4 regions of the Enterobacter sp. TMH.L2 genome follow, and region 3 is predicted to be linked to each of the others. Evidence: predicted binding sites of a transcription regulator. Region 3 holds the regulator's gene; each other region holds the start of a gene.
The links. The regulator PurR, encoded in region 3, represses purine synthesis genes. The targets are predictions, from matches to a motif close to CANGCAAACGTTTGCNTG.

Region 1 (7,310 bases), 1.5 Mb from region 3:
AGCTGGCGGGCGCGCTGAAAGCCCACGTGGACGACTATGACGTGGACGTGATCGACACCCAAAGCGCCAGCAAGCTTATCCCGGCGAAAACCGAAGGCGGCCTGCACCAGATCCAAACGGCATCAGGCGCCACGCTGAAAGCACGCAGCATTATCGTGGCGACCGGCGCAAAATGGCGCAACATGAACGTGCCGGGTGAAGATCAGTACCGCACCAAAGGCGTGACTTACTGCCCGCACTGCGACGGCCCGTTGTTCAAAGGCAAGCGCGTGGCGGTCATCGGCGGCGGGAACTCCGGCGTGGAAGCGGCCATTGACCTGGCGGGTATCGTTGAGCACGTCACCCTGCTGGAATTTGCCCCGGAAATGAAGGCCGATCAGGTTCTGCAGAACAAAGTACGCAGCCTGAAAAACGTCGACATCGTGCTGAACGCCCAGACGCTGGAAGTGAAAGGCGACGGCAGCAAAGTGACCGGCCTGCAGTATAAAGACCGCGTGACCGAAAGCGTGCATGACGTTGCCCTGGCCGGCATCTTCGTGCAAATCGGCCTGCTGCCGAATACCACCTGGCTGGAAGGCAGCGTGGAACGCAACCGCATGGGTGAAATTATCATCGACGCGAAATGCGAAACCACCGTCAAAGGCGTATTCGCTGCAGGCGACTGCACCACCGTGCCTTACAAACAGATCATCATCGCCACCGGCGAAGGCGCGAAAGCCTCCCTGAGCGCGTTTGATTACCTGATTCGCACCTCAGCCCCGGAATAAAGTACCTGCCAATATGGCCGCGCCACAGCGGCCAGCCATAAAAAAAGCGGCTCATTGAGCCGCTTTTTCACGTTCTAAATGTTACTTACGACGCCAGGTTGTGCCGCCCGCGCCATCTTCCAGCACAATGCCCATCTCGTTCAGACGGTCACGCGCCTGGTCCGCCAGCGCCCAGTCTTTCGACTGACGCGCATCGTTACGCTGCTTGATCAGCGCTTCGATTTCCGCCACTTCGCCGTCGTCCGCCTGCGCGCCGCCCTGCAGGAACTGCTCCGGATCCTGCTCCAGCAGGCCCAGAATTGCGGAGAGCTTACGCAGCGCCGCCGCCAGTCCGTTTGCCGCCGCAAGATCTTCCGCTTTAAGACGGTTCACTTCGCGGGCCATATCGAACAGCACGGAGTAGGCTTCCGGGGTGTTGAAGTCATCGTCCATCGCTTCGCGGAAGCGGGCTTCGAAGGCTTCGCCCCCGGCTGGCGCCACGCTACTGTCGGTCCCACGCAGCGAGGTGTACAGACGCTCCAGCGCCGAGCGAGCCTGTTTCAGGTTCTCTTCACTGTAGTTGAGCTGGCTGCGGTAGTGGCCGGACATCAGGAAGTAACGCACGGTTTCCGCGTCGTAATACTTCAGCACGTCACGCACGGTAAAGAAGTTACCCAGGGATTTGGACATCTTCTCGCGGTCAACCATCACCATCCCGGAGTGCATCCAGGTGTTGACGTACTCGCCGTCGTGGGCACAGGTAGACTGCGCGATTTCGTTCTCGTGGTGCGGGAACATCAGATCGGAGCCGCCGCCGTGAATATCAAAGTGGTTGCCCAGCTCTTTGCAGTTCATGGCGGAACATTCGATATGCCAGCCCGGGCGGCCTTCGCCCCACGGAGAAGTCCACGCAGGCTCGCCTGGCTTGGACATTTTCCACAGCACGAAGTCCATTGGGTTACGCTTAACGTCAACCACGTCCACGCGTGCACCCGCCTGAAGCTGATCCAGATCCTGGCGAGACAGCAGGCCATAATTCGGGTCGGTCAGCACCGAGAACATCACATCGCCGTTTTCCGCAACATAGGCGTGATCGCGGGCCAGCAGCTGTTCAACAATTTCGATGATTTCCGGAATGTGTTTGGTCGCACGCGGCTCGCTGTTCGGGCGTGAAATGTTCAGCGCGTCGAAATCTTTGTGCATTTCGACGACCATGCGGTCGACCAGCGCCACAAAGTCTTCGCCATTTTCATGGGCGCGCTTAATGATTTTATCGTCGATGTCGGTGATGTTACGCACGTAGTTCAGCTCATAGCCGAGGGAACGCAGGTAGCGCGCCACCACGTCAAACGCAACAAAAGTACGGCCATGGCCGATATGACAGAGATCGTAAACGGTGATACCACACACGTACATGCCTACCTTTCCGGCATGAATAGGTTTGAATTCCTCTTTTTGGCGAGTCAGTGTATTAAATATTTTTAACATCAGGGGATTCCATGTAAGCGTGTGGAAGAATACTCCCGGTTATCTTACCCGATTATTTTCCCCGACGGCAGTCTGCTTTGCATTACTGACTATGATGTAGCGTTATGCTATAACAGCGTGCTGGTACGACGGCACCGTTTGCCGCCGTACTCTCTGACACTCATAGGATGCAAGCATGGTTACTTTTCACACTAATCACGGCGACATCGTCATCAAAACTTTTGATGATAAAGCGCCTGTTACCGTTAAAAACTTCCTGGACTACTGCCGCGAAGGCTTCTACAACAACACCATTTTCCACCGTGTGATCAACGGCTTTATGATCCAGGGCGGCGGTTTCGAACCGGGTATGAAGCAGAAAGCGACCAAAGACACCATTCAGAACGAAGCGAATAACGGCCTGAAAAACACCCGTGGTACGCTGGCAATGGCTCGTACCCAGGCTCCGCACTCTGCTACCGCACAGTTCTTCATCAACGTGGCCGACAACGACTTCCTGAACTTCAGCGGCGAAAGCCTGCAGGGTTGGGGCTACTGCGTGTTCGCAGAAGTGGTTGAAGGGATGGACGTGGTTGAGAAAATCAAAGCCGTTTCCACCGGCCGCAGCGGTATGCACCAGGATGTACCGAAAGAAGACGTTATTATCGAAAGCGTGACCGTCAGCGAATAATGTCGACGCTGTTTATTGCAGATTTACACCTCTGCCCAGAAGAACCGGCGATCACCGCCGGTTTTCTGCGTTTCTTAGCCGGTGAAGCCCGCCAGGCGGATGCGCTCTATATTCTTGGCGATCTGTTCGAAGCCTGGATTGGCGACGACGCGCCGGAGCCGCTCTACCAGCAAATCGCCGCGGCCATTAAAGCGGTGGTTGATACCGGCATTCCCTGCTATTTCATTCACGGCAACCGGGACTTTTTACTCGGCAAGCGCTACGCCAAAGCCAGCGGCATGACGCTGCTGCCGGAAGAAAAGCTCCTCGATGTTTATGGCCGCAAAATCCTGATCATGCACGGCGATACGCTGTGTACCGACGACGAAGGCTATCAGGCATTTCGCCGCAAGGTTCATCAGCCGTGGCTGCAGAAGCTCTATCTCGCCCTGCCGCTGTTTATTCGCCAGCGTATTGCCGACCGCATGCGCGCCGACAGCCAGGCGGCGAATAATATGAAATCGCTGGAGATCATGGATGTGAACCCGCAGGCGGTGGTCGACACTCTTACCCGCCACAACGTTCAATGGCTGATTCATGGGCATACCCATCGTCCGGCTATTCACGAACTTGAGGCTAACGGGCAACCCGCTTTCCGCTGCGTGTTAGGCGCGTGGCATAAAGAAGGGTCGATGATCAAAGTCACGCCGGAAAACGTCGAGCTGATTCATTTTCCTTTCTGACCTAAAAGCCCGCTTTTTTGCCGATTCGTTAACCACGCAACCGTTTTCCTTGCCCGGAGTTCGTGCTATTCTCTGAGCCCTTCTGATACGGGCGCCCGTCGCCCGATGATGTCTGCACACCCACAGGAGTTTTGAGACGCATGTCTTCTGAGCACACCCCGGCGCGTATCGCCATTGTTATGGGTTCCAAAAGTGACTGGGCCACCATGCAGTTCGCCGCTGAAATCCTTACCGCCCTGAATGTCCCTCACCATGTCGAAGTCGTCTCCGCCCACCGCACGCCGGACAAGCTTTTCAGCTTTGCCGAGCAGGCCAAAGCCAATGGCTACCAGGTTATCATCGCCGGAGCCGGTGGCGCAGCGCACCTGCCGGGTATGCTGGCCGCGAAAACCCTGGTCCCGGTGCTGGGTGTGCCGGTTCAAAGCGCTGCTCTGAGCGGCGTGGACAGCCTTTATTCTATCGTCCAGATGCCGCGCGGCATTCCTGTCGGCACGCTGGCCATCGGTAAAGCCGGAGCCGCCAACGCCGCCCTGCTGGCCGCGCAGATCCTGGCCCTGCATGACGCAGACCTGAGCCAGCGCCTGGCGACCTGGCGTCAAACCCAGACCGACGAAGTGCTGGATAATCCGGATCCACGGAGTGAAGCATGAAGCGCGTTTGTGTCTTAGGTAACGGCCAGCTGGGGCGCATGCTCCGCCAGGCCGGTGAGCCGCTGGGCATCGCCGTTTACCCTGTCGGCCTGGACGCCGAGCCGGAAGCCGTACCATTCGCCCAAAGCGTGATCACCGCCGAGATTGAGCGCTGGCCAGAAACCGCGCTCACCCGCGAACTGGCGCGCCATAACGCCTTCGTTAACCGCGATATCTTCCCGATCATCGCCGACCGCCTGACGCAAAAGCAGCTGTTCGATAAGCTCGGCCTGGCCACTGCGCCGTGGCAGTTGCTCTCCGGCAGCCATGAATGGCAGGACGTGTTCAGTCAGCTGGGTTCTCTGGCTATCGTGAAGCGCCGCGTGGGCGGCTACGATGGCCGCGGCCAGTGGCGCTTACGTGCCGATGAAACCGACCAGTTACCGGAAGAGTGCTACGGCGAATGCATCGTCGAGCAGGGCATTAACTTCTCCGGCGAAGTTTCTCTGGTAGGCGCGCGCGGCCACGACGGCAGCACGGTGTTCTACCCGCTGACCCACAACCTGCACCAGGACGGCATTCTGCGCACCAGCGTTGCCTTCCCGCAGGCCAATGCCGAACAGCAGCGCCAGGCCGAAACCATGCTCACCGCCATCATGAACGAGCTGGGCTACGTCGGCGTGATGGCGATGGAGTGCTTCGTCACGCCAGCCGGCCTGCTGATCAACGAGCTGGCCCCGCGCGTGCACAACAGCGGCCACTGGACGCAAAACGGCGCCTCCATCAGCCAGTTCGAGCTGCACCTGCGCGCCATCGTAGATTTACCGCTGCCGCAGCCTGTCGTTAATGCGCCGTCGGTGATGGTGAACCTGATCGGCACCGATCTGAACTATGCCTGGCTGAAGCTGCCGCTGGTGCATTTGCACTGGTACGACAAAGAAGTTCGTCCGGGTCGTAAAGTCGGGCACCTCAACCTGAACGACAGCGACACCGGCCGCCTGAGCGCCTCGCTGGAAGCCCTGGTTCCCCTGCTCCCGGCCGAATACGCCAGCGGCATTGCCTGGGCGCAGAGCAAACTGGTGAAGTAAAACCGCATCTCGTCTGACCCTCTGTTTGACTTTAGAGGGTCAGACCATTTCCCCCTTCCCCTTTCCTTTGCCTGACCAGAAGCGCACAATCCCCCCGTTTCGCCGCTTCAGACTAAGGTTATGCCATGGAAAAACGCCCCAACACGCAGGACTACGATCGCCTGCTGCTCAACGACATCCCGCTGATTGACGTTCGCGCCCCGGTAGAGTTCGCTCAGGGTTCAATGCCCGCCGCGCATAACCTACCACTGATGCTGGACGATGAACGCGCTCAGGTCGGGACGTGCTATAAGCAGCAGGGCCAACAGGCCGCTGTCGAACTGGGGCACCGGCTGGTCAGCGGCGAGCGAAAAGCCAGCCGAATCGAACGCTGGCTGGAAAGCTGCCGCCAGCAGCCGGAAGGCTATTTATGCTGTGCCAGAGGCGGAATGCGTAGCCACATCGTGCAGCAGTGGCTGCGGGAAAACGGCCTCGAGTACCCGCTGGTCACCGGCGGCTACAAAGCCCTGCGCCAGCATGCCATGCAGGTAATCGACACCCGTTCTCAGTCGCCGATGATTATCGTCAGCGGCAACACAGGCTGCGGCAAAACCATCCTGATCCGCTCCCTGCCAAGGGGCGTTGACCTCGAAGGGCTGGCGCACCATCGCGGCTCGTCGTTTGGCCGCACGATTGTCGCCCAGCCTTCTCAGGCCAGCTTCGAAAACAATCTCGCCGTCACTCTGCTCAAAATCAGCCCGACCGAATTGAAAACACTGGTTGTAGAGGATGAAGGCCGGATGATTGGCTCCCGCCATATCCCCGAAGCCTTCAGGGAACAGATGCTGCGCTCGCCGATTGTGGCCATCGAGGATCCGTTCGAGCTGCGGCTGGAGCGCCTCCAACACGAATACTTCCGGCAGATGAGCGAGGCGTTTTTATCCGTCAGCGAGGAAGAAACCGCGTGGCGCGATTACGCCGAGTATCTGCACCACGGTCTGTTTGCCATCCGCCGCCGCCTGGGCATGGAACGCTTCCAGCAGTTCACCGCCAAGCTGGACGAAGCCTTGTTAACCCAGAGGAAAACCGGCTCCTGCGAAGGCCATCTGGCCTGGCTGTCGCCGCTGCTGAAAGAGTATTACGACCCGATGTATCGCTATCAGCTCAGCCAGAAGGCCGACCAGATCGTCTTCCGGGGGGATTACCAGCAGGTCGAAGCCTGGCTGCGCAGCGTTAACGAGTAGCCGATTTTTCCCCGGCGGCGAGCGTCAGCCCTAGTCCGGTCACCGCCAGCCCAACCAGCGGAATGCCCACTGCCCACGGCAACGTAAACGCCAGCGCGAACAATGCCGTGCCGGTAGCCGGCCCCACCGATCCCTGCAGATCGCTCACCACCGAAAGTGCCGCCATGTAGGTCGCGCGCAGCCGCGCCGGGGCTAACTTGTTCACCGCCGTCGGGATCAGCGGGCCGGTCATCATCTGCGACAGAGAATAAAGGCAGACCGCCATCACCAGCGTGACGACATGTGGATGTGCCAATAGCAAAACAAAGGCAGCAATCAGCGCCAAACCCGCGCTGAGCGTGATAAACAATGCAGAGCGTCGGGCAAACAGCTTCGTTAAGGCCAGCTGGCCGACCGTGTTAATCCCCGCCCCGAATGCGAACAGATAACCGATGCTGGCCGCGCTCATTCCCATCTGATTACTGGCATACAGCGGCATGACGGCCTCCACCCAGCTCCCGGCCACGCCCAGCAGCAGCACCCAAATCAGCAGCCCGGCCAGGCGGCGATCCCGGAACGCGGGCAGCAGCGCGCTGAGCCCCTCTTCATCGTCGGCCTCATCGTCCATTCCAGCGGCCAGCGGACGCGTTTCCGCCAGAGAGATCGCCAGCATCAGGCCGCCCGCAACCATCCCCGAACCTCCGGCCAGAAAAACGTAGCCCAGCCCCTCTTGCACCAGTACCGTGCCCAGCAGCGGCCCGGCAA
Region 2 (7,310 bases), 1.4 Mb from region 3:
TGCCAGTCCCGCACCCCGTGGCGCAATATGATGCACATCACGGTAAACCGCTACGGCGCTTACATCGTGGTGGACATTAAGGCCAACGCTTTTGTGCACCACATGGTGCGCAACATCGTCGGTAGCCTGATGGAAGTCGGCTGCGGTAACCAGGCTGAAACCTGGATGGCCGATCTGCTGGCAATGAAGGACCGCACTAAGGCCGCTGCCACCGCGAAGGCGGAAGGGCTGTACCTGGTGTCGGTGGATTACCCCGACCACTTTGCGCTGCCGCGTCTGCCGATGGGGCCGCTTTTTTTAGCCGATTGATTGCTGCTTAAGAAAGGATACTTTGATGGATTTCATCCGTTTTATCATCGACTTCATTTTGCATATCGACGTGCATCTGGCCGAGCTAGTGGCACAATACGGTGTCTGGGTTTACGCTATTCTGTTCCTGATTTTGTTCTGCGAAACCGGGCTGGTAGTTACGCCGTTTTTACCGGGTGATTCACTGCTGTTTGTGGCGGGCGCGCTGGCGTCGCTGGAAACCAACGACCTGAACGTGCATTACATGGTCATTTTGATGGTGATTGCCGCCATCATCGGCGATGCGGTGAACTACACTATCGGGCGGCTGTTTGGTGAGAAGTTGTTCAGTAATCCGAATTCAAAAATCTTCCGCCGCAGTTATCTCGATAAAACTCACGCTTTTTACGAGCGTCACGGCGGAAAAACGATTATCCTCGCGCGCTTCGTGCCGATTGTGCGAACCTTCGCACCGTTTGTCGCCGGGATGGGGCACATGTCCTATCGCCATTTTGCGTTCTATAACGTCGTCGGCGCACTGCTGTGGGTCTTGCTGTTCACCTACGCGGGCTACCTGTTCGGTAACCTGCCGGTGGTACAGGAAAACCTGAAGCTGCTGATTGTGGCAATTATCGTGGTGTCGATTTTGCCTGGCGTGGTGGAAGTTATCCGCCACAAACGCGCGGCGTCGCGGCAGTCAAAATAATACGTGGCAGCGGTTCGACCACTTTTTTATCCAAAGTAGCGGGCCGTTGTGTTTTAATGAGCACCATTTATGGTCTGGGGCAGGGAAAACTGCCGCAGAAAAGCTGGTATCGACCAGGTTCAAGCAGAAAGGTCATCAATGAGCTGGATTGAACGAATTCTCAATAAGAGCAATATTACTCCCACCCGCAAGGCGAGCATCCCTGAAGGGGTGTGGACCAAGTGCGACAGCTGCGGCCAGGTCCTGTACCGCGCCGAGCTGGAACGCAATCTTGGTGTCTGCCCTAAGTGCGATCACCACATGCGTATGTCGGCCCGCGATCGCCTGCATAGCCTGTTAGATGAAGGCACAATGGTGGAATTGGGGAGCGAGCTTGAGCCAAAAGATTTGCTGAAGTTCCGTGACTCCAAGAAGTACAAAGATCGTCTGGTTAGCGCGCAGAAAGAGACCGGCGAGAAAGACGCGCTGGTTGTCATGAAAGGCACCCTGCACGGTATGCCTGTTGTGGCTGCGGCCTTCGAGTTCGCCTTTATGGGCGGCTCAATGGGCTCCGTAGTTGGCGCGCGTTTTGTTCGTGCCGTTGAGCAGGCGCTGGAAGACAACTGCCCGATGGTGTGCTTCTCCGCTTCCGGCGGGGCGCGTATGCAGGAAGCGCTGATGTCGCTGATGCAGATGGCGAAAACCAGCGCTGCGCTGGCAAAAATGCAGGAACGCGGTCTGCCGTACATCTCCGTGCTGACTGACCCAACCATGGGCGGCGTTTCCGCAAGCTTCGCGATGCTGGGTGACCTGAACATTGCCGAGCCGAAAGCGCTGATTGGCTTTGCCGGTCCACGCGTTATCGAGCAGACCGTTCGTGAAAAACTGCCGCCGGGCTTCCAGCGCAGTGAGTTCCTGATCGAAAAAGGCGCTATCGACATGATCGTTCGTCGTCCGGAAATGCGCCTGAAACTGGCGAGCATCCTGGCGAAGTTCATGAATCTGCCAGCGCCAAACCCGGAAGCCCCGCGTGAGCCCATCGTGGTTCCGCCAGCACCGGAACAGGGTCAAGAGGCCTGATTCGCAACTAAGGGCAGGCCAGCAGGTTCTGCCCTTTTCTTTATGTGCATGTTAAGTGGGCATCATGGACAAAGACCTTATTCCTCAAGCCACGTCGCCCCTGGCCACGTGGCTTTGCTATCTTGAAAACCTTCATTCCACCACTATCGATATGGGCCTTGAGCGCATCAGCAACGTTGCGCGCAAGCTCGATGTGCTGAAACCTGCGCCAACGGTTTTTACCGTGGCCGGCACGAACGGGAAAGGCACCACCTGCCGTACGCTTGAAACCGCGCTGATGGCCGACGGCTATCGAGTAGGGGTTTATAGCTCTCCGCATCTGGTGCGTTACACCGAGCGCGTGCGTATTCAGGGTGAAGAGTTGCCTGAAGCCCTGCATACCGCCTCGTTTGCCGAAATTGAGGCCGCTCGCGGAGATATTTCCTTAACCTATTTTGAATACGGAACGCTCTCGGCCTTGCTATTGTTTAAGCAGCAGGCGGTAGACGTGGTGATTCTTGAGGTTGGCCTTGGCGGGCGTCTGGATGCCACCAATATTGTGGATTCCGATGTGGCTGTGGTCACCAGCATTGCGCTCGATCACACCGACTGGCTTGGCCCGGACCGTGAGAGCATTGGCCGTGAAAAAGCCGGCGTCTTCCGCAGAGATAACCCTGCGGTTGTGGGCGAGCCAGATATGCCGCAGACGATTGCCGATGTGGCGCAGGAGAAGGGCGCGCAATTACTGCGCCGCGGCGTTGACTGGGAATATGAAGTTAACGGCACAGGCTGGACGTTCCGGGACGCTAACGGCGAGCTTAAAGATCTGCCGCTGCCGCTGGTTCCACAGCCCAATGCCGCCACGGCGCTGGCCGCTTTACGTGCCAGCAAACTGAACGTGAGTGAAAACGCGATACGCTATGGCATCGAACATGCCACGCTGCCGGGGCGTTTCCAGATTGTGTCTCAGGCACCGCGCGTGATTCTTGATGTTGCCCATAACCCTCACGCGGCGGCTTATCTTGCGGGTCGCCTGGCGGCGCTACCAAAACAGGGTCGTGTGCTGGCGGTGATTGGCATGCTACACGATAAAGACATAGCCGGAACGCTTGCCTGTTTGTCGCCTCAGGTCGATAGCTGGTATTGTGCTCCGCTGGAAGGGCCACGAGGCGCAAGCGCAGAGCAGCTTATGGCCCATCTTGGTCACGGCAAAGCATTTGCAACCGTGGCGGACGCATGGCATGCCGCCATGGCGGAAGCAACGGCCGAAGATACCGTGCTGGTGTGTGGTTCGTTCCACACGGTGGCCCATGTAATGGAAGTACTGGACGCGGGGAGAGCAGGTGGCGAGTAAGTTTCAAAACCGATTAGTCGGAACCATTATTCTGGTCGCACTGGGCGTGATTGTGCTGCCGGGTCTGCTGGACGGGCAGAAAAAACATTATCAGGATGAGTTCGCGGCCATTCCTTTGGTGCCAAAACCTGGAGACAGCGACGAGCCCGATATGCTGCCTGCGGCTACTCAGGCTTTGCCAGCGCAGCCGCCGGAAGGCGCGGCGGAAGAGGTAAGGGCGGGCGCTTCCGTACCGCCGGGGTTGAACAGTGGGGCTATCCCGAATGAAGGCTCAGCGGGCGTTGACGAAGTGCCTGTCGCGCGCGAACAGCCTAAGCCGCAGCCTGTGCAGGAAAAACCAAAGCCTAAGCCGGTGGAAAAACCGCAGCCTAAACCTGCCGCTGATGATAACACTGGTCAGCAGCTTGCGATGGCCTCCGAACAGGCGTCGAAGGCGGAAAAAACTGCCGACAAAGCCCCGACCGGGCAAGCCTATGTGGTGCAGCTTGGCGCATTGAAAAATGCGGACAAAGTGAATGAAATTGTTGGTAAACTGCGCGGGGCCGGGTTCAAGGTTTACACCTCGCCGACCACGCCTGTGCAGGGGAAAATTACCCGTATTCTGGTCGGGCCGGATGCCTCGAAGGATAAGTTGAAGTCTTCGTTGGGCGAACTGAATTCCCTTTCTGGTCTGAACGGCGTGGTGATGAATTACTCGCCAAGGTAGTCGCCAGTGAGCCTCACCCCGGCCCTCTCCCTGGAAGGGAGAGGGGGAAAAATATCGCACCATACTGTTCCCTCGCCCCTTTGGGGAGAGGGTTAGGGTGAGGGGAAAAACGACGGCATAGCCTCGCTTCCCCCCGACGGAGTGAAGGCAAAACAGGCACTTTTTTAATGGCGTTGATGCTTTTTTCAACGCCATTATTTATTTACGCGGGGGAAGGAAATCCCTACGCAAACGTTTTCTTTTTCTGTTAGAATTCGCCCCGAACTGGACGTCAGGGCAATTTATCACGAGATTTTTTCATGATCTGGATAGATTACGCCATCATTGCGGTTATCGGTTTTTCTTGTCTGGTAAGCGTAATACGTGGGTTTGTGAAGGAAGCGTTATCGCTTGTGACCTGGGGATGTGCTTTCTTTGTCGCCAGTCATTACTACACTTATCTGTCAGTCTGGTTCACTGGCTTTGAAGACGAACTGGTACGTAATGGGATAGCTATCGCGGTGCTGTTTATCGCGACGCTGATTGTTGGTGCGATAGTCAATTATGTGATTAGCGCGCTGGTGCAAAAAACCGGCCTGTCGGGTACAGACAGGGTGTTGGGGATCTGCTTTGGCGCCTTGCGTGGCGTACTGATCGTCTCCGCCATTCTGTTCTTCCTGGATACCTTTACCGGTTTTTCGAAAAGCGATGACTGGCAAAAGTCGCAGCTTATCCCGCAATTCAGTTTCATCATCAGATGGTTCTTTGACTATCTGCAAAGCTCGTCAAGTTTCTTGCCCCGCTAATCGTAGTGGGGATGTGGCTTAATGAGGAAAAGACAACATGTGCGGTATTGTCGGTATCGCCGGTTTCATGCCGGTAAACCAGTCGATTTATGATGCGTTAACGGTGCTTCAGCACCGTGGCCAGGATGCCGCAGGCATCGTCACCATCGACGCGTTAAATTGCTTCCGTCTGCGTAAAGCGAATGGCCTGGTGAGCGATGTGTTTGAAGCCCGTCACATGCAGCGTCTGCAGGGGAATATGGGTATTGGCCACGTGCGTTACCCCACAGCCGGCAGTTCCAGCGCTTCTGAAGCTCAGCCTTTCTACGTCAACTCGCCTTACGGGATTACGCTGGCGCATAACGGTAATCTGACCAATGCCCACGAGCTGCGCAAAAAGCTGTTCGAAGAAAAGCGCCGCCACATTAACACCACTTCTGATTCTGAAATCCTGCTCAATATCTTTGCCAGCGAGCTGGATAACTTCCGTCATTATCCGCTGGAAGCAGACAACATTTTTGCTGCTATCGCCGCCACTAACCGCCAGATTCGCGGCGCTTACGCCTGCGTGGCGATGATTATCGGCCACGGCATGGTTGCCTTCCGCGACCCGAACGGCATCCGCCCGCTGGTGATCGGCAAACGCGATCTGGGCGATGGCCGCACCGAATACATGGTGGCCTCCGAGAGCGTGGCGCTGGACACTCTGGGCTTTGAATTCCTGCGTGATATCGCGCCGGGCGAAGCAGTTTACATTACCGAGAAAGGCCAGCTGTTCACCCGGCAGTGCGCCGACAACCCGGTCAGCAATCCTTGCCTGTTCGAGTACGTGTACTTTGCTCGCCCGGACTCCTTCATCGACAAGATCTCCGTCTACAGTGCGCGCGTTGAGATGGGGAAAAAGCTTGGCGAAAAAATTGCCCGTGAATGGGAAGACCTGGATATCGACGTGGTCATTCCGATTCCAGAAACCTCCTGCGACATCGCGCTGGAAATCGCCCGCATTCTTGAGAAGCCGTACCGCCAGGGGTTTGTGAAAAACCGCTACGTAGGCCGTACGTTTATTATGCCGGGCCAGCAGCTGCGCCGTAAATCCGTGCGCCGCAAGCTGAATGCCAACCGCGCTGAATTCCGCGACAAGAACGTGCTGCTGGTGGATGACTCCATCGTGCGTGGCACCACCTCTGAGCAGATTATCGAGATGGCGCGTGAAGCCGGTGCCAAAAAGGTTTACCTGGCATCCGCTGCACCGGAAATTCGCTTCCCTAACGTGTACGGCATTGATATGCCGAGCGCCAACGAGCTGATTGCTCACGGCCGCGAAGTGGATGAAATTCGCCAGATCATCGGCGCCGACGGCCTGATTTTCCAGGATCTGGACGATCTGATCGAAGCCGTACGCGTGGAAAACCCGGACATCACCCAGTTCGAATGCTCCGTCTTTAACGGCATCTACGTGACGAAAGACGTTGACCACAAATACCTGCAGTATCTCGAATCCTTGCGTAACGACGACTCCAAAGCACTGGCGCGTCAGAACGAAGTGGAAAACTTAGAGATGCACAACGAAGGCTAAGCTAAGCCGCCCTCGTTTACAGGCCCACGGTTTACCCCGTGGGCTTTTTTATGCCCGATGCACAGAGAGACAAATTGTGGTTGGTTTTTCATTCTATCATTCCATTACTTTATGGAATGATAGATGGAAGAGTGAATGTCAGACATTACGAGTCAAAATGCCTCCTGGGCCACGCTGCTTAGCGGCCATAACGGGCTGCGATCCCTGGCCCTTGCCGGCGGCGTGGCGCTGCATGCCATTAATATCTATATCGTCACCACGATTTTGCCGACCGTCATTCAGGAGATTGGCGGCCTGGCCTGGTATGCGTGGAACACCACGCTCTTTGTCGCCGCGTCGATTGTAGGCTCCGCCGTCTCTGCGAAGCTGATTGCGCGGCAGGGCGCGGCGATGGCCTACCTGTCGGCCCTGCTGCTGTTTTCCTGCGGGGCGGTAATCTGCGCGCTGGCACCCTCCATGCCGGTCATGCTCCTGGGGAGAGTGGTGCAGGGACTCGGAGGTGGTGTGCTGTTTGCGCTGAGCTACGCGCTGATCCGCGTCGCCTTTGAGGCTCCGCTTTGGTCCCGGGCTATGGCGCTGGTTTCCGGCATGTGGGGTATCGCAACCCTTTGTGGCCCGGCGATCGGCGGTGTTTTCGCGGAGATCGGCGAATGGCGCCTTGCGTTTTGGGCGTTGCTGCCGATAGCCGCCGTGCTTGCCCTGATTGTGATGGTGCAATTTAGAAGCATGTCGAAGCCTGAAGCCGGTGAGGCACGATTGCCCGTACTCACCATCTCGCTGTTGGTCCTGTCTGTGCTAGCCATTTCCCTCGCCGGGCTGGGCGGCTCTTTGGCCCTGAATATCTCCGGAATAGCCGTTGGTCTGGGGCTAGGGTGGCT
Region 3 (7,310 bases):
GACCTATAACTGGGGCGTGGACAGCTATGAGCTGGGCACCGCTTACGGCCACATCGCGCTGAGCGTGGATAACGCCGCAGACGCCTGCGAACGCATTCGCAATAACGGCGGCAACGTGACCCGTGAAGCCGGCCCGGTAAAAGGCGGCACCACCGTTATCGCTTTTGTTGAAGATCCGGACGGTTACAAAATCGAGCTGATCGAAGAGAAGCACGCGGGCAAAGGCCTGGGTAACTGATTTTCAGGCGATTAGCGTCAAACAAGGGGCGTGTTGTGCGCCCTGATGGTTACTAACTAAAGAGGGAAAAAGCGTGTTTTTTCCCTCTTTGTGGTTAACAGATGAAAATCAATGAATTGATTTTTCTGGTTTATTTCATAATGACTTCGGGCCGCCTCTCCTATTATTGGGGAGTTATCCATACCCTGAAGGCGCACGTTGTGCGGCCTTTACTGCAACACTCCCCGAAATTTGCCATAATGCGCGCTGCATTTTCCCCGTATTAAGAGAAGCTGATGTCAGACAACACGCAATTGCATGGCCTGTGCGACCGTTTTCGTGGTTTTTATCCGGTAGTTATCGACGTTGAAACCGCAGGTTTTAACGCTAAAACCGATGCGTTACTGGAAATCGCCGCCGTTACCCTGAAGATGGATGAAGACGGCTGGTTATCCCCCGACGAAACGCTGCACTTCCATGTCGATCCGTTTGAGGGCGCGAACCTGCAGCCTGAAGCCCTGGCGTTCAACGGTATTGACCCGCATAATCCCCTGCGTGGTGCCGTCAGCGAATACGATGCCCTGCACGCGATTTTCAAAACCGTGCGAAAAGGCATTAAAGACAGCGGCTGCAGCCGGGCGATTATGGTGGCGCACAACGCCACGTTCGACCACAGCTTTATGATGGTGGCGGCAGAGCGAGCCTCTTTGAAACGCAACCCGTTCCACCCGTTTGTGACGTTTGATACCGCGGCCCTGAGCGGCCTGGTGCTGGGGCAAACAGTGCTGGCCAAAGCCTGCATCGCCGCAGGCCAGAAGTTTGACAGCTCGCAGGCCCACTCCGCCCTGTACGACACCGAGCAAACCGCCCTGCTGTTCTGCGAAATCGTCAACCGCTGGAAGCGCCTCGGCGGCTGGCCGCTGCCGCTGGCCGACGAACCGGAATCTGAAGCATAAAAAAAGCGACCTGAGGGTCGCTTTTTTACTGGCTGGCGAAATTATTCTGCGCCTGGCTCTTCAGATTTATGCTTCTCTGCGGTCTCTTTAATCAGCGCCTGCAGTTCGCCGCGCTGGTACATCTCGATGATGATGTCGCAGCCGCCGACCAGCTCACCGTCCACCCACAGCTGCGGGAACGTTGGCCAGTTAGCGTATTTTGGCAGCTCAGCACGAATGTCCGGGTTCTGCAGAATATCCACATAGGCGAAACGCTCGCCGCAGGCGGACAGCGCCTGAACGGCCTGAGCGGAGAAGCCGCAGCTCGGCAGCTTCGGGGAACCTTTCATATAGAGAAGAATCGGGTTCTCAGCGATCTGGCGTTGAATTTTTTCAATAGTGCTCATTGTCATGCTTCCTCAAACCTTGATACGGCAATAGCCTGCCATTGTAGCCAGTTGCGCCCCGGGCAGAAAACACCATTTTTATCAGGGTTTCTCTTTCCCCCGCCTGGCGCGCAAACATACCTTAAGAATAACACTTTTACAGCGCGCGAAAATGAGCAATTTGCTTCATTCAAGATCAATTAAACAGCGGATAACACCCTGGAATGGCTAATTTTTTAGCTATAGCTTCCACTTTTGACCGTTAAATAGTATTTGCCTATTAACATTATCGGCTTTTATGCATTAGAATCGTCGGGTTTCGCAAAAATCATACGCAGGCATGATGGTTAGCATCGTGTCTTCATTTATCAGGGGATTGACGAGTGGCGCGGATAAATAAAATCTCTATCACGCTATGTGCTCTGCTATTTGCTTTGCCCTATACACCTTTGGCGCAGGCGTCCGAGCACGCCCGCCATCCTGTTGCACAAAAAGGCCATCCGGCCAAGACAACAACCAGTAAAAGCAACAAGGGCAAAGAAAAAGCAAAACCGAAGGTCAGCACAGCCTCCACAAAGAAGTCCGGTAAAAAAACAACCTCACCGGCGAAAGCCAAAGTGGCAAAACACACCACCTCAGGCAAAAGCAGCACCCTCGCTAAAACTAGCAGCAAAAAAACCTCGCAGAAATTAGCCCTACAGCCAGCCTCAGCCTCCGTTGCGTACACTGAAAAATGCACTCATCGTAAAGGGCATAAAAAGCAGTGCGTTAAGGTGAAGTCGGAAAAAAATCTGACCATAGCGCAGGCGCATAAAGTGCGCGTGCAGAAAGCGCAAAAAACGGCCATGAACAAGCTGATGGGGCAAATTGGAAAACCGTATCGCTGGGGAGGTACTTCCCCACGCACAGGTTTCGACTGCAGCGGGCTGATTTATTACGCTTATAAAGATCTGGTGAATATCCGTATTCCACGCACCGCCAACGAAATGTATCACCTGCGCGATGCCTCCTCCGTTGACCGCGGCGAACTGGAAAGCGGTGACCTGGTGTTCTTCCGTACCCAGGGCCGTGGCACCGCCGATCACGTTGGCGTCTACGTTGGCAACGGGAAGTTTATTCAGTCCCCGCGCAGCGGCCGCGATATTCAGATCACCTCCCTGAGCGAAGATTACTGGCAGCGCCATTACGTGGGCGCCCGCCGGGTCATGACGCCAAAAACTATTCGTTAATCTTATCGCGCCCTTTCGGGCTAATCAGACTGATTAAAATATTAACAGCCCGGCACGGGCTGTTTTATTTTGTTGTTTCATTGCGCTTTTTTGCACTCTCGTAATTTGCTAACCTTATGACCACACAAAATGTAGCTATATTGTGAAGCAAAATAACAAGGAGTGAAGCCATGTCGTTCGAACTACCCGCCCTGCCCTATGCCAAAGATGCGCTGGCACCGCATATCTCAGCCGAAACCCTCGAATACCATTACGGCAAACACCACCAGACCTACGTCACTAACCTGAATAATCTGATCAAAGGCAGCCCGTTTGAAGGTAAAACGCTGGAAGAGATCGTGACAGGATCTGACGGCGGGATCTTCAATAACGCGGCCCAGGTCTGGAACCATACGTTCTACTGGCACTGCCTGGCGCCGAATGCCGGCGGGGAGCCGACCGGTGACGTGCTGGCAGCCATCAACCACGCTTTTGGCAGCGTGGAAGCCTTTAAAAAGCAGTTCACCGAAGCGGCCATCAAAAACTTCGGCTCCGGCTGGACATGGCTGGTGAAAAATAGCGACGGCAGCCTGGCTATCGTCTCGACCTCTAACGCAGGTACCCCATTAACAACCGGAGCAAAACCGCTGCTGACCGTGGACGTATGGGAACATGCTTACTACATCGATTATCGCAACGCTCGCCCGGTTTATCTCGACCACTTCTGGGCGCTGGTCAACTGGGAATTTGTTGCGCAAAACCTGGCAGGCTGATTTTTAGCGGTTAACCACGAAGGAGGGAAGCAACGCTTTTCTTCTATATACGAGAAGGGCCGCGAAAGCGGCCCTTTGTAAATCAGTGCAGGACGGCGGTTAGCGCCCCGGCAACAATCAGACTCAGTACGATAACCGTAGTCACCACGGAAAACTTCAGATCGGTACTCATCGTAAGCTCCTTTTATTTCCCTACAAAGTGTATGTGGGGTGATTTTCCCACAATTAGCGATAAAAATCCTGCTGGATTTGCACAGATATCGGTTTTCCCTCTTCCACTTTGCCCCGGGATAAGCCAAAATCCTTCGCTAATTTACCGCGTATCGCCCGGCAACGCCCTCCTCCCGCTGTATGTCGCATCCCCGACAGGCCTGGAACCAACGTGTTGCCCCAGGAGTTAGCGAAGGCAAACGTTTAACACATGAGTTATCAGGAGTTTACGATATGGTCTGGAGTGACATCTAATGGCAACGATTAAGGACGTAGCGAAGCGCGCAAACGTTTCCACTACCACTGTGTCACATGTCATTAACAAGACCCGTTTTGTGGCGGAAGAGACACGCAACGCCGTCTGGGCAGCCATCAAAGAGCTGCACTATTCGCCTAGCGCCGTGGCTCGCAGCCTGAAGGTCAACCACACCAAATCCATCGGCCTGCTTGCTACCTCAAGCGAAGCCCCTTATTTTGCGGAAATTATTGAATCCGTTGAGAACAGCTGTTTCGCCAAGGGCTACACCCTGATTCTGGGCAACGCGCACAACAACTTTGAAAAGCAGCGTGCATACCTGTCCATGATGGCGCAAAAACGCGTGGATGGGCTGCTGGTCATGTGTTCCGAATACCCTGAGACGCTGCTTTCAACCCTGGAAGAGTACCGCCATATTCCGATGGTGGTGATGGACTGGGGCGAAGCTCGTGCGGACTTTACCGATTCCGTGGTCGATAATGCCTTCCACGGCGGCTACCTTGCGGGCCGCTACCTGATTGAACGTGGCCATCGCGATATCGGTGCTATTCCGGGTCAGCTGGAGCGAAATACCGGCGGCGGCCGCCATGCAGGGTTCCTGAAGGCACTTGAAGAAGCCAATATCAAAGTGCCAGATAACTGGGTGGTTCAGGGTGATTTCGAACCAGAGTCTGGTTATCGCGCCATGCAGCAACTGCTTAACCAGCCGCATCGCCCTACCGCCGTTTTCTGCGGCGGCGATATTATGGCGATGGGTGCAATTTGCGCCGCAGACGAAATGGGGCTGCGCGTGCCGCAGGACATTTCTATCATCGGCTATGACAACGTGCGCAACGCCCGCTATTTCTCTCCGGCGCTGACCACAATCCACCAGCCGAAAGAGCGCCTGGGCGAAACGGCGTTTAACATGCTGCTCGACCGCATCATTAATAAGCGCGAAGAGTCGCAGACGATTGAAGTCCATCCTCGTCTGATTGAACGCCGCTCGGTGGCCGACGGTCCGTTCCGCGATTACCGCCGCTAAGCCTCTTCGGGGGCCGGGAATGTGTTACCCGGCTCCTGCAGCCACTCCTGATTCATCGTCTCACTGTCACCCAAATAGTCCAGCAGCCAGCTCAAAGCGGGCGAAGCATCGTCCTGCCGCCAGGTTAAGCAGCAGGCCGCGTCCGGGAATGGATTCTCCAGCATCAGCTCTTTCCAGTCGCCCCTGACGAGCCACGGCTGGGCAATGTGCGTCGGCACCATACCAATGCATAATCCCGCCGTCAGGCAATCCGCCCCCGACGCCCAGTCCGGCACCACCACGCGGCGTTGGTTGTCCAGCAGCCAGGTAATGCGCTTGGGTAACGAACGGGATGTGTCTTCCAGCACAAGGGATGGCCAGGGACGGATGTCATCATCCAGAATAATACCTTCCCGTTTCGCAAGCGGATGGTCAGCGGAAACCACGCAGCGCCAGCTTAGCGCCCCCATGTCCCGAAATGCGTAACGCCCCCCGACCGGGATAGCCTGCGTGGCGCCAATCGCCGCCTCAACTCGCCCGTCGGCAAGCGCATCCCACACGCCGTTGAACACTTCCTGGGAAACCCTTAACTCGATATCCGGGAAATGACGATAAAAATCCAGCACCAGCTGGCGAGTACGCTCAGGTTTAACGATATTGTCTACCGCAATGGACAGGTGCCCACGCCAGCCGTTGGCTATCTGCTGGCACTGCTGGCGCGTTGCCATCATTTTTTTGATAACAGACCGACCTTCTTTGAGAAAAAACGCCCCGGCGGCGGTCAGCTCAACGTCCCGATGACGCCGTTCAAACAGCGGCACGGCCAGCCACTCTTCAAGCTGACGCACCGTGTAGCTAATGGCAGAAGGCACGCGATGAAGCTCCTGGGCTGCACCGCTAAAGCTGCCGTTTCGCGCCACGGCATCAACCACTTCCAGCGAATATTCAGACCACATATTTCTGCCTGCAAAAAATTTGAATGCAATTTGCAAATATTAGCGTTTCACAAGCGGTTTTGCACTCCGTAGACTCCTGCCCCGTTAACCTGCTATCAAAATCAAGAGTGAAACATGCAACCATCAAAGGGATTTCTTATCTGGCTTGCGGGGCTGAGCGTGCTGGGTTTCCTGGCCACCGACATGTACCTGCCCGCCTTTGCCGCCATTCAACAAGATCTGGGTACCACCGCCTCCGCCGTGAGTGCCAGCCTGAGCCTGTTCCTCGCCGGCTTTGCTTTTGCCCAGCTAATCTGGGGCCCGCTTTCCGACCGCTTCGGGCGTAAACCTGTGCTGTTGATTGGCCTGGCCATGTTTGCCGTCGGCTGTATCGGAATGCTTTGGGTGCAGGATGCCACCACGCTGCTGGTGCTTCGCTTTGTTCAGGCCGTGGGCGTTTGCTCAGCCGCCGTTAGCTGGCAGGCCCTGGTGACTGATTATTATCCCGCCAACCGCGCTGGCCGCATTTTTGCCACCATCATGCCGCTGGTCGGGCTTTCTCCGGCGCTGGCCCCGCTGCTGGGCAGCTGGCTGCTGAACCATTTTGAATGGCAGGCTATTTTTGCCGTGCTGTTCGCCGTCGCTTTGCTGCTGATGATCCCCACGTTGCGCCTCAAGCCCCGGATTCAGCACCACGGGCAAACCGAAAACAATAAAGTCAGCTTCTTCTCTTTATTACGTTCCCGCGTTTACGGTGGCAACGTGCTGATTTACGCCGCCTGTTCCGCCAGCTTTTTCGCCTGGCTTACCGGCTCGCCATTTATTCTGAATGAGATGGGCTACAGCCCCGCGGCGATTGGCCTGAGCTACATGCCGCAGACTGTCGCTTTCCTGGTTGGTGGCTATGGCTGCCGCAGCGCGCTGCAAAAGTGGAGTGGCAAACAGCTACTTCCGTGGCTGCTGGCTCTGTATACCCTGAGCGTGGTCGCCACCTGGGGCGTGGCGGTGAGCGGCCATGCTGATCTGACGCTGCTGCTTATTCCGTTCTGCGTGATGGCCGCGGCGAACGGCGCCATCTACCCTATCGTGGTGTCCTCGGCTCTGCTGCCTTTCCCGCAGGCAACCGGGAAAGCCGCTGCCCTGCAAAACACCCTGCAGCTTGGGCTTTGCTTCCTGGCAAGCTTAATGGTTTCCTGGCTGGTCACTACGCCGCTGCTGACCACCACCAGCGTGATGCTGGCGACAGTCCTGCTTGCTGGTCTGGGCTATGCCCTGCAACACGCGGCCCAACGCAAAGCACCCAACAAGGGCCACAGCGAGCTGTCCCGCGCACAGTAACCTGCATGATAATGTGAATGTTGTGTGATTAGCTTGCTAACAATATTCC
Region 4 (7,310 bases), 1.6 Mb from region 3:
ATTGACGGCAGCTTTATCCGCAATATTTTAACCAGCAGCCTGGATTACCAGGTGGTGAGCTCGATATGCCAGCTGGCAAGAATGAAGAAGATGCAGGTTGTGGCGGAATATGTCGAAACGCAGGCGCTAAAAGATGCCGTCCGGGCGATGGGCATGGATTATGTTCAGGGATATTTGATTGGTCGCCCTCAGCCGCTGGAGAGCCTTGCAGAAGAACAAAGCCCCTCTGCGCCGGAAGACGCAAAGGGGCTAATGGAGTAAATCAGGCGGAGAGCGCCGCTTCGGCCTCTTCTTCGATGGTCAGCTTCCAGCCGGTCATGCTTTCCCAATACAGCTGTTCACGCTCCAAATCCAGCTGGACCAGCGTGTTCTGGCTGAACCAGTCGTGCGGGAAGCGCAGCGTCCAGTGGTTGTCGTCGGTTTCCAGCACCAGCGTCGGCGGGGTGGTTGTCGCCTGGCGCTGGTTATTCAGCAGCGTGGCCAGACGAATCAGCTGAATCAGCGGCAGGAACTGTTTCTTTTTAAACAGCGTGAAGCGCGGCAGATCGTCCAGCTTAATGGCCTTGCGGTGGTAGCGCACCAGGGAAGCCATCAGTACCTGCTGCTCCTGGTTGAAGCCCGGCAGGTTGCTGTTTTGCAGAATGTAGGCCGAGTGGCGGTGCATCCCGCTGTGGTTGATGCCCAGCCCGACTTCATGCAGCATCGCGGCCCACTTCAGCAGCGCGGCCATCTGCGGGTTAGCCAGCTTGTGGTTCTGTTTTTCCCACTGCTGGTACAGCAGTTCAACGGTTTCCAGTACCCGACGAGCCTGATCGCTGTCGATGTGGTACTGCTCCGCCAGGCTTTGCGCGGTGCGAATGCGAATATCCTGATGGCGGAAGCGGCCTTCCATTTCGTACAGCACGCCTTCGCGCAGCGCACCGTCAGACAGGCGCAGCTCGCGGATGGCGAGCGCATCAAACACGCCGCACAGAATGGCCAGCCCAGGCACAAACACCGCTTTACGCTCTTCGGACAGGCCCGGCAGGCTCAGGGCGTCGAAGGTTTTAAACTTCAGCACTTCCTGCTGGAGCATGTCCAGGCGTTCCGGGGTGATCATCCCGTCTTTTTCGCCCATCTCGATCAGCACTTCATGCGCCGCTTTAATGGAGCCAGAGGCGCCCATCGCGACTTTCCAGCCCTGCAGGCGATATTGCCAGGCAAGGGTTTCCAGTTTTTGGATAGCCGCCATGCGGGCGCGCTTGAAGTTTTCCGGGCTGATGACGCCGCCAGGGAAGAAGTTTTGTGCGAAGCTGACGCAGCCCATACGGCGACTTTCCACCAGCATTGGCTCAAAATCTTCGCCGATCACCAGCTCGGTGGAGCCCCCGCCGATATCAATCACCAGCTTGCGGCCTTTCTCCGGCTGAGTGTGTTCCACGCCCATAAAAATCAGACGGGCTTCTTCGTTCCCGGGAATGATTTCGATCGGGTAGGGGATCACTTTCTCCGCGCGTTTCAGAAACTCAGCGGCATTGGTGGCCTCGCGAAGCGAGTGGGTGCCCACAATGCACACGTTGTCTGCTGCAAATCCCTGCAGGCGTTCGGCAAACAGCGCCAGGCAGGAGAGCCCACGCTCCATGGCCTCCTCGCTTAATTTGTTATCGGGCCCGAGGCCATCCGCGAGGTGCACGCGCTGCTTCAGGCGGCCAATGATTTGCATGGCGCCATCCACCACACGGGCAATGACCATGTGGAAGCTGTTCGAGCCGAGGTCGACCGCAGCAAATTCCTGCGGCCGTGGAGCATGGTTTGATATCGGCATAATTTTATCTTCGCCTGAGAGCGTTAGTCAGGTTGTTCCAGAGTTTTAATATAATCGTAGATCGCCAGCTGCGAACGCACTTTCCGGCGGTTGCCGCGCGGCACATAGCGATTACTCAGTTCTTTGTCGATGATGCGCGCTTTCACCGTGTCGTTCAGCTGGATATCAATGATATCGAGCATACGCTGCTTCAGGCGCGGATCGAGGACCGGGACGGCCACTTCAATGCGGTAGTCGATGTTACGGGTCATCCAGTCGGCTGACGAGAGGAAGACTTTTTTATCGCCACCGTTTTCAAAAATATAGACCCGGTCGTGCTCGAGGTAGCGGTCAACGATACTCTGCACGCGGATATTATCGCTGATCCCGTCGAGTTCTGGAATCAGCGAACACATGCCGCGTATTAGCAGGTTCACCTTCACGCCCGCGCTGGAGGCCGCATAAAGTCTGTCCACCAGGCCTTTGTCTACCAGGTTATTCAGCTTCAGCGTGATCCCGGCAGGCTGCCCGTTCTGGGCATTTTTGATTTCGCGATCGACCAAATCGTACAGCAGGCGACGCGAGTTCTGCGGCGACACCAGCAGATAGTCGAAGGTCACCGGGCGGTACGGATTTTCGATAAAGTTGAACACGCGACGCACTTCGTTGGTGATGCGAGCATCGGCGGTTAACAGGGAATAGTCCGTGTAGAGACGGGCGGTTTTCTCGTTAAAGTTACCGGTCCCAATATGCGCATAACGCACAATCTCTTCGCCTTCCATGCGGGAAATAAGGAACAGCTTGGCGTGAATTTTCAGCCCCGGCGCGGAGAAGATAACGTGCACGCCCGCCTCGGTAAGGCGCTTCGCCCAGTGGATATTCGCTTCTTCGTCAAAACGTGCCTGCAGCTCGACCACCACGGTGACTTTCTTGCCGTTATGGGCGGCGTGGATCATGGCGTCAATAATGCGTGAGTCTTTCGCCACGCGGTAGATATTGATTTTAATCGCCAGCACGCTTGGATCGAAGGAGGCCTGGCGCAGCAGCTCAAGAACGTGTTCGAAGGTGTGGTACGGGTAGTAAAGCAGGACGTCACGCTCGCGGATGGCGTCGAACCCGTTACGGAATTTATCGAACCAGATATGGCGCAGGCGCGGCAGCGGCTTGTTCACCAGGTTAGCTTTCCCGACGTTCGGGAAGCCAATAAAGTCTTTAAAGTTGTGGTAGCGTCCGCCGGGAATGATCGAGTCGTAGTTGGAAATGGTCAGCTTGTCGCGCAGCATCTCCACCATCGCATCCGGCATATCGCGCTGATAAACAAAGCGCACCGGCTCGGCGGTCAGACGCTGTTTCAGGCTGGAGGACATCAGTTCCAGCAGGCTGGATTCCATTTCGGTAACCAGGTCGTACTCGGCGTCACGCGTCATCTTCATTGAATAGGCGTTGAGCGCGTCGTAATCGAAGAATCCTTTGAAGATCTCGTCCAGGCAGTAGCGCAGGATGTTATCCAGCAGGATCATCGGCTTGCGGCGACGTGGTGCTTCCGGCGGCAGGTTCACAAACCGCGGCACTTTGTCCGACGGGATCTCCAGCAGCGCGTAGCGAATGCTGTCCCCACGAATGATTTCGACCGCCAGGTAGGTGTAATCGTCCTTCAGGAACTGCACCAGGTCGGTATCGCGGTTGATCAAAATCGGCGTGATGTGCGGGCGAAGCTGATGCTTGAAGTAGCTGCGCAGCCAGCTTTGCTGATTTTCGGAAAGCTGACGTTCGTTAATCAGGAAGATTTGGTTGCGGGCCATCTCCAGCAGCAGCTCGTTATACAGGCTGTCAAATTCCTGATCGGCCTTCAGCACCCGAGCCTGAATCTTGTTCAGCAGGTGGCGCTGGTTGGAAGGAGAACCCTGTTCTTCACTGATTAAAATGCGGCGCTTCAGTTCGGCGAAACGCACTTTATAGAATTCATCGAGGTTATTGGAATAGATGCCGAGAAAACGCATCCTTTCAATCAACGGGTTGAGCTTGTCCGCCGCTTCCTGCAGAACGCGTTCGTTAAAAGACAACCAGCTCAGTTCTTTTTCGATATACAGCTTATCCTGACCCATTAGTCCTCACACTCCGTTTTCGTGGACGTGGCAATGCCGTCACCGTCACGTCAGTTATTATGGCGAGCTTTAGCGGAGAATGTCCAACTATGCAGATGAAACTCTCTCATCTGACCATGACAACTTTATGAGAGACAGACACAAAAAAAGGGCCTAAGCCCTTTTTAGTTAAATTATTCTGCTGCATGTCCCTGCGGGGGCAGCTGCACGCCATCAAGCCAGGCGGCGTTTTGGCGCATTTTTAGTCGATCGTCGAGGAACCAACTGACGACCAGCGGGTAAATCGCGTGTTCCTGGTGCTGAACGCGGGCGGTGATTTCGTCCTCATCATCCCCTTCAAATACCGGCACTTTGGCCTGCAAAATGACCGGGCCGCCGTCCAGTTCGTCAGTGACAAAATGCACGGAAGTGCCGTGCTCTTCATCGCCGTTTTCCAGCACCTGGCGGTGGGTATGCAGACCGGGATATTTCGGCAGCAGGGAAGGGTGAATGTTGAGTAAACGACCGCTGTAGCGCGCCACAAAGGCCGGGCTGAGAATGCGCATATAACCCGCCAGCACCACGACGTCCGGCGCGTAGGCGTCAATCTCCTGCATCAGCTGGCGATCGAACGCCTCCCGGCTGGCAAACTCGCTTGCCGTCAGCGCGTGGGTCGGGATCCCGGCTTCGCGGGCTCGCTCAAGGCCGAACGCGTCGGCCTTATTGCTGAACACCGCGCTGATGGTGCCGTTAATCTTCCTCTGCTGGCAGGCGTCAATGATCGCCTGCAGATTGCTTCCGTTACCGGAAATCAGCACCACAATGTGTTTCATTACTCAATAACCACGCGCTCTTCGGAATCAGATGCCTTGATGATACCGATTTTCCACGCCTTTTCACCTTTGGCCTGCATCAGCGCAACGGCTTTATCCGCTTCTGCCGCCGGCAGCGCAATGACCATGCCCACGCCGCAGTTAAAGGTGCGGTACATTTCGTGACGGCTGATGTTGCCGGCCTGCTGCAGCCAGTTGAAGACGGCTGGCCACTGCCAGGAAGATTCGGTGATAACGGCCTGGGTGTTGTCCGGCAGTACGCGCGGAATATTTTCCCAGAAGCCGCCGCCGGTCAGGTGGGCGATGGCGTGAACATCCACGTTTTCAATCAGCTCAAGGATATTTTTCACGTAAATGCGGGTTGGCTCGAGCAGGTGATCCGCCAGAGGTTTCCCTGCCAGTTCGGTGGTCAGCGGGTCGGTGCCGCTCACTTCCAGCACTTTGCGCACCAGCGAGTAGCCGTTGGAGTGCAGGCCGCTTGAACCCAATGCAATCAGGACATCGCCATCGGCAACTTTAGACCCGTCGATGATTTCAGACTTCTCAACTACGCCTACGCAGAACCCGGCCACGTCGTAGTCTTCCCCGTGGTACATGCCTGGCATCTCAGCGGTTTCACCGCCAACCAGCGAGCAGCCTGACTGCAGGCAGCCTTCGGCGATGCCGGTGATAACGCTGGCGGCAGTATCCACGTCCAGCTTGCCGGTGGCGTAGTAGTCGAGGAAGAACAGCGGCTCGGCGCCCTGAACCACCAGGTCGTTCACGCACATGGCGACCAGGTCAATGCCGATCGCGTCGTGGCGTTTTAAATCCATGGCCAGACGCAGCTTGGTCCCCACACCGTCGGTGCCGGAAACCAGAATCGGTTCGCGATATTTCTGAGGCAACGCGCACAGCGCACCGAAACCGCCCAGGCCACCCATCACTTCCGGGCGGCGGGTCTTTTTCACTACGCCTTTAATTCTGTCGACCAGAGCGTTACCAGCATCAATATCTACACCGGCATCTTTATAGCTGAGAGAGGTTTTATCGGTCACTGCTCGTTCCCCACGGGTGGTATATAAGAAAAACGCGGCAATTCTAACAGTGGAGGCAAACGTTTGCGAGCCTCTTGTCATCGGCAAGAAAAGAATTCCTGAGATAGACTCAATCCAGTCCGGTTGATCTCGATCATCCCATTAGCTGTAGCGCAGCGGCAAAAAAGCGGTATAATCCGGCGATTTTTTTTGTGGTAGCCAACTATCTCGGGGGAGAAAGAGTATGAAGATCGTGGAAGTGAAACACCCACTCGTCAAACACAAGCTGGGCCTGATGCGCGAGCAAGACATCAGCACCAAGCGCTTTCGTGAACTCGCCTCTGAAGTAGGCAGCCTGCTTACTTATGAAGCCACTGCGGACCTGGAAACCGAGAAAGTCACCATCGAAGGCTGGAACGGCCCGGTGGAAGTCGACCAGATCAAAGGCAAAAAAATTACCGTTGTGCCAATTCTGCGTGCTGGCCTTGGCATGATGGAAGGCGTTCTGGAAAACGTACCCAGCGCGCGTATCAGCGTCGTTGGCGTTTACCGCGATGAAGAAACCCTGCAGCCGGTGCCTTACTTCCAGAAGCTGGTTTCTAATATAGAAGAACGTATGGCGCTGGTGGTTGACCCGATGCTGGCGACCGGCGGTTCTATGATTGCCACCATCGACCTGCTGAAAAAAGCGGGTTGTACCAGCATTAAGGTACTGGTGCTGGTTGCAGCGCCGGAAGGCATCGCCGCGCTGGAAAAAGCGCACCCGGACGTGGAGTTGTACACCGCTTCTATCGATCAGGGCCTCAACGAGCACGGGTACATTATTCCTGGCCTCGGTGATGCGGGCGATAAGATATTCGGAACAAAATAAGATTCATCAGCCGACTTTGAAAGTCGGCTTTTTTTTGATTGAAGCAAACACCGTTCGTTAAAAATAACACTTAGAGGAAAACAACATGACCCGCCGCGCCATTGGGGTAAGTGAACGCCCGCCCTTACTGCAAACGATTCCGTTGAGCCTGCAGCATCTGTTCGCCATGTTCGGCGCAACCGTGCTGGTGCCGATCCTGTTCCACATCAACCCGGCTACGGTGCTGCTGTTTAACGGCATTGGCACCTTGCTTTATCTGTTCATCTGTAAAGGCAAAATCCCGGCGTATCTGGGGTCCAGCTTCGCGTTTATCTCTCCGGTATTGCTGCTGCTGCCGCTGGGGTATGAAGTAGCCCTCGGCGGATTTATCATGTGCGGCGTGCTGTTCTGCATCGTGGCGCTGATTGTGAAAAAAGCCGGTACCGGCTGGCTGGACGTGATGTTCCCTCCGGCGGCGATGGGTGCGATTGTTGCGGTTATCGGTCTTGAGCTGGCGGGCGTGGCGGCTAACATGGCCGGACTGTTGCCTGCGGATGGCGCATCCCCGGATTCCACCACCATTATTATCTCGCTGGTGACGCTGGCGGTCACGGTGTTTGGTTCCGTGCTGTTCCGTGGTTTTATGGCCATTATCCCGATTCTCATCGGCGTGCTGGCGGGTTACGCGCTCTCCTTCGCCATGGGCGTGGTAGACGTGACGCCCATCCTCGAAGCGCACTGGTT

Region 1: a site for PurR is predicted at 3,660-3,677, ahead of purE (5-(carboxyamino)imidazole ribonucleotide mutase). Genes of this name have one in related genera too.
Region 2: a site for PurR is predicted at 4,317-4,334, ahead of cvpA (colicin V production protein). Genes of this name have one in related genera too.
Region 4: a site for PurR is predicted at 5,790-5,807, ahead of purM (phosphoribosylformylglycinamidine cyclo-ligase). Genes of this name have one in related genera too.

Annotation. Positions count from the first base shown of each region.
Region 1 covers NZ_CP193791.1:1,223,426-1,230,735, reverse strand. The annotation lists gene ahpF (alkyl hydroperoxide reductase subunit F) at 1-767, shown strand, start outside; gene cysS (cysteine--tRNA ligase) at 849-2,234, opposite strand; gene ppiB (peptidylprolyl isomerase B) at 2,410-2,904, shown strand; gene lpxH (UDP-2,3-diacylglucosamine diphosphatase) at 2,904-3,626, shown strand; gene purE (5-(carboxyamino)imidazole ribonucleotide mutase) at 3,767-4,276, shown strand; gene purK (5-(carboxyamino)imidazole ribonucleotide synthase) at 4,273-5,343, shown strand; gene mnmH (tRNA 2-selenouridine(34) synthase MnmH) at 5,469-6,566, shown strand; gene ACREYP_RS05890 (MFS transporter) at 6,556-7,310, opposite strand, start outside.
Region 2 covers NZ_CP193791.1:1,365,613-1,372,922, forward strand. The annotation lists gene truA (tRNA pseudouridine(38-40) synthase TruA) at 1-309, shown strand, start outside; gene ACREYP_RS06585 (DedA family protein) at 335-994, shown strand; gene accD (acetyl-CoA carboxylase, carboxyltransferase subunit beta) at 1,133-2,053, shown strand; gene folC (bifunctional tetrahydrofolate synthase/dihydrofolate synthase) at 2,118-3,386, shown strand; gene dedD (cell division protein DedD) at 3,376-4,092, shown strand; gene cvpA (colicin V production protein) at 4,392-4,877, shown strand; gene purF (amidophosphoribosyltransferase) at 4,915-6,432, shown strand; gene ACREYP_RS06615 (MFS transporter) at 6,568-7,310, shown strand, end outside.
Region 3 covers NZ_CP193791.1:2,725,452-2,732,761, forward strand. The annotation lists gene gloA (lactoylglutathione lyase) at 1-238, shown strand, start outside; gene rnt (ribonuclease T) at 514-1,173, shown strand; gene ACREYP_RS13045 (Grx4 family monothiol glutaredoxin) at 1,215-1,559, opposite strand; gene ACREYP_RS13050 (C40 family peptidase) at 1,922-2,767, shown strand; gene sodB (superoxide dismutase [Fe]) at 2,938-3,519, shown strand; gene cydH (cytochrome bd-I oxidase subunit CydH) at 3,602-3,691, opposite strand; gene purR (HTH-type transcriptional repressor PurR) at 3,984-5,009, shown strand; gene punR (DNA-binding transcriptional activator PunR) at 5,006-5,944, opposite strand; gene punC (purine nucleoside transporter PunC) at 6,059-7,261, shown strand.
Region 4 covers NZ_CP193791.1:1,129,591-1,136,900, forward strand. The annotation lists gene ACREYP_RS05480 (EAL domain-containing protein) at 1-261, shown strand, start outside; gene ppx (exopolyphosphatase) at 263-1,804, opposite strand; gene ppk1 (polyphosphate kinase 1) at 1,828-3,888, opposite strand; gene purN (phosphoribosylglycinamide formyltransferase) at 4,062-4,700, opposite strand; gene purM (phosphoribosylformylglycinamidine cyclo-ligase) at 4,700-5,737, opposite strand; gene upp (uracil phosphoribosyltransferase) at 5,961-6,587, shown strand; gene uraA (uracil permease) at 6,673-7,310, shown strand, end outside.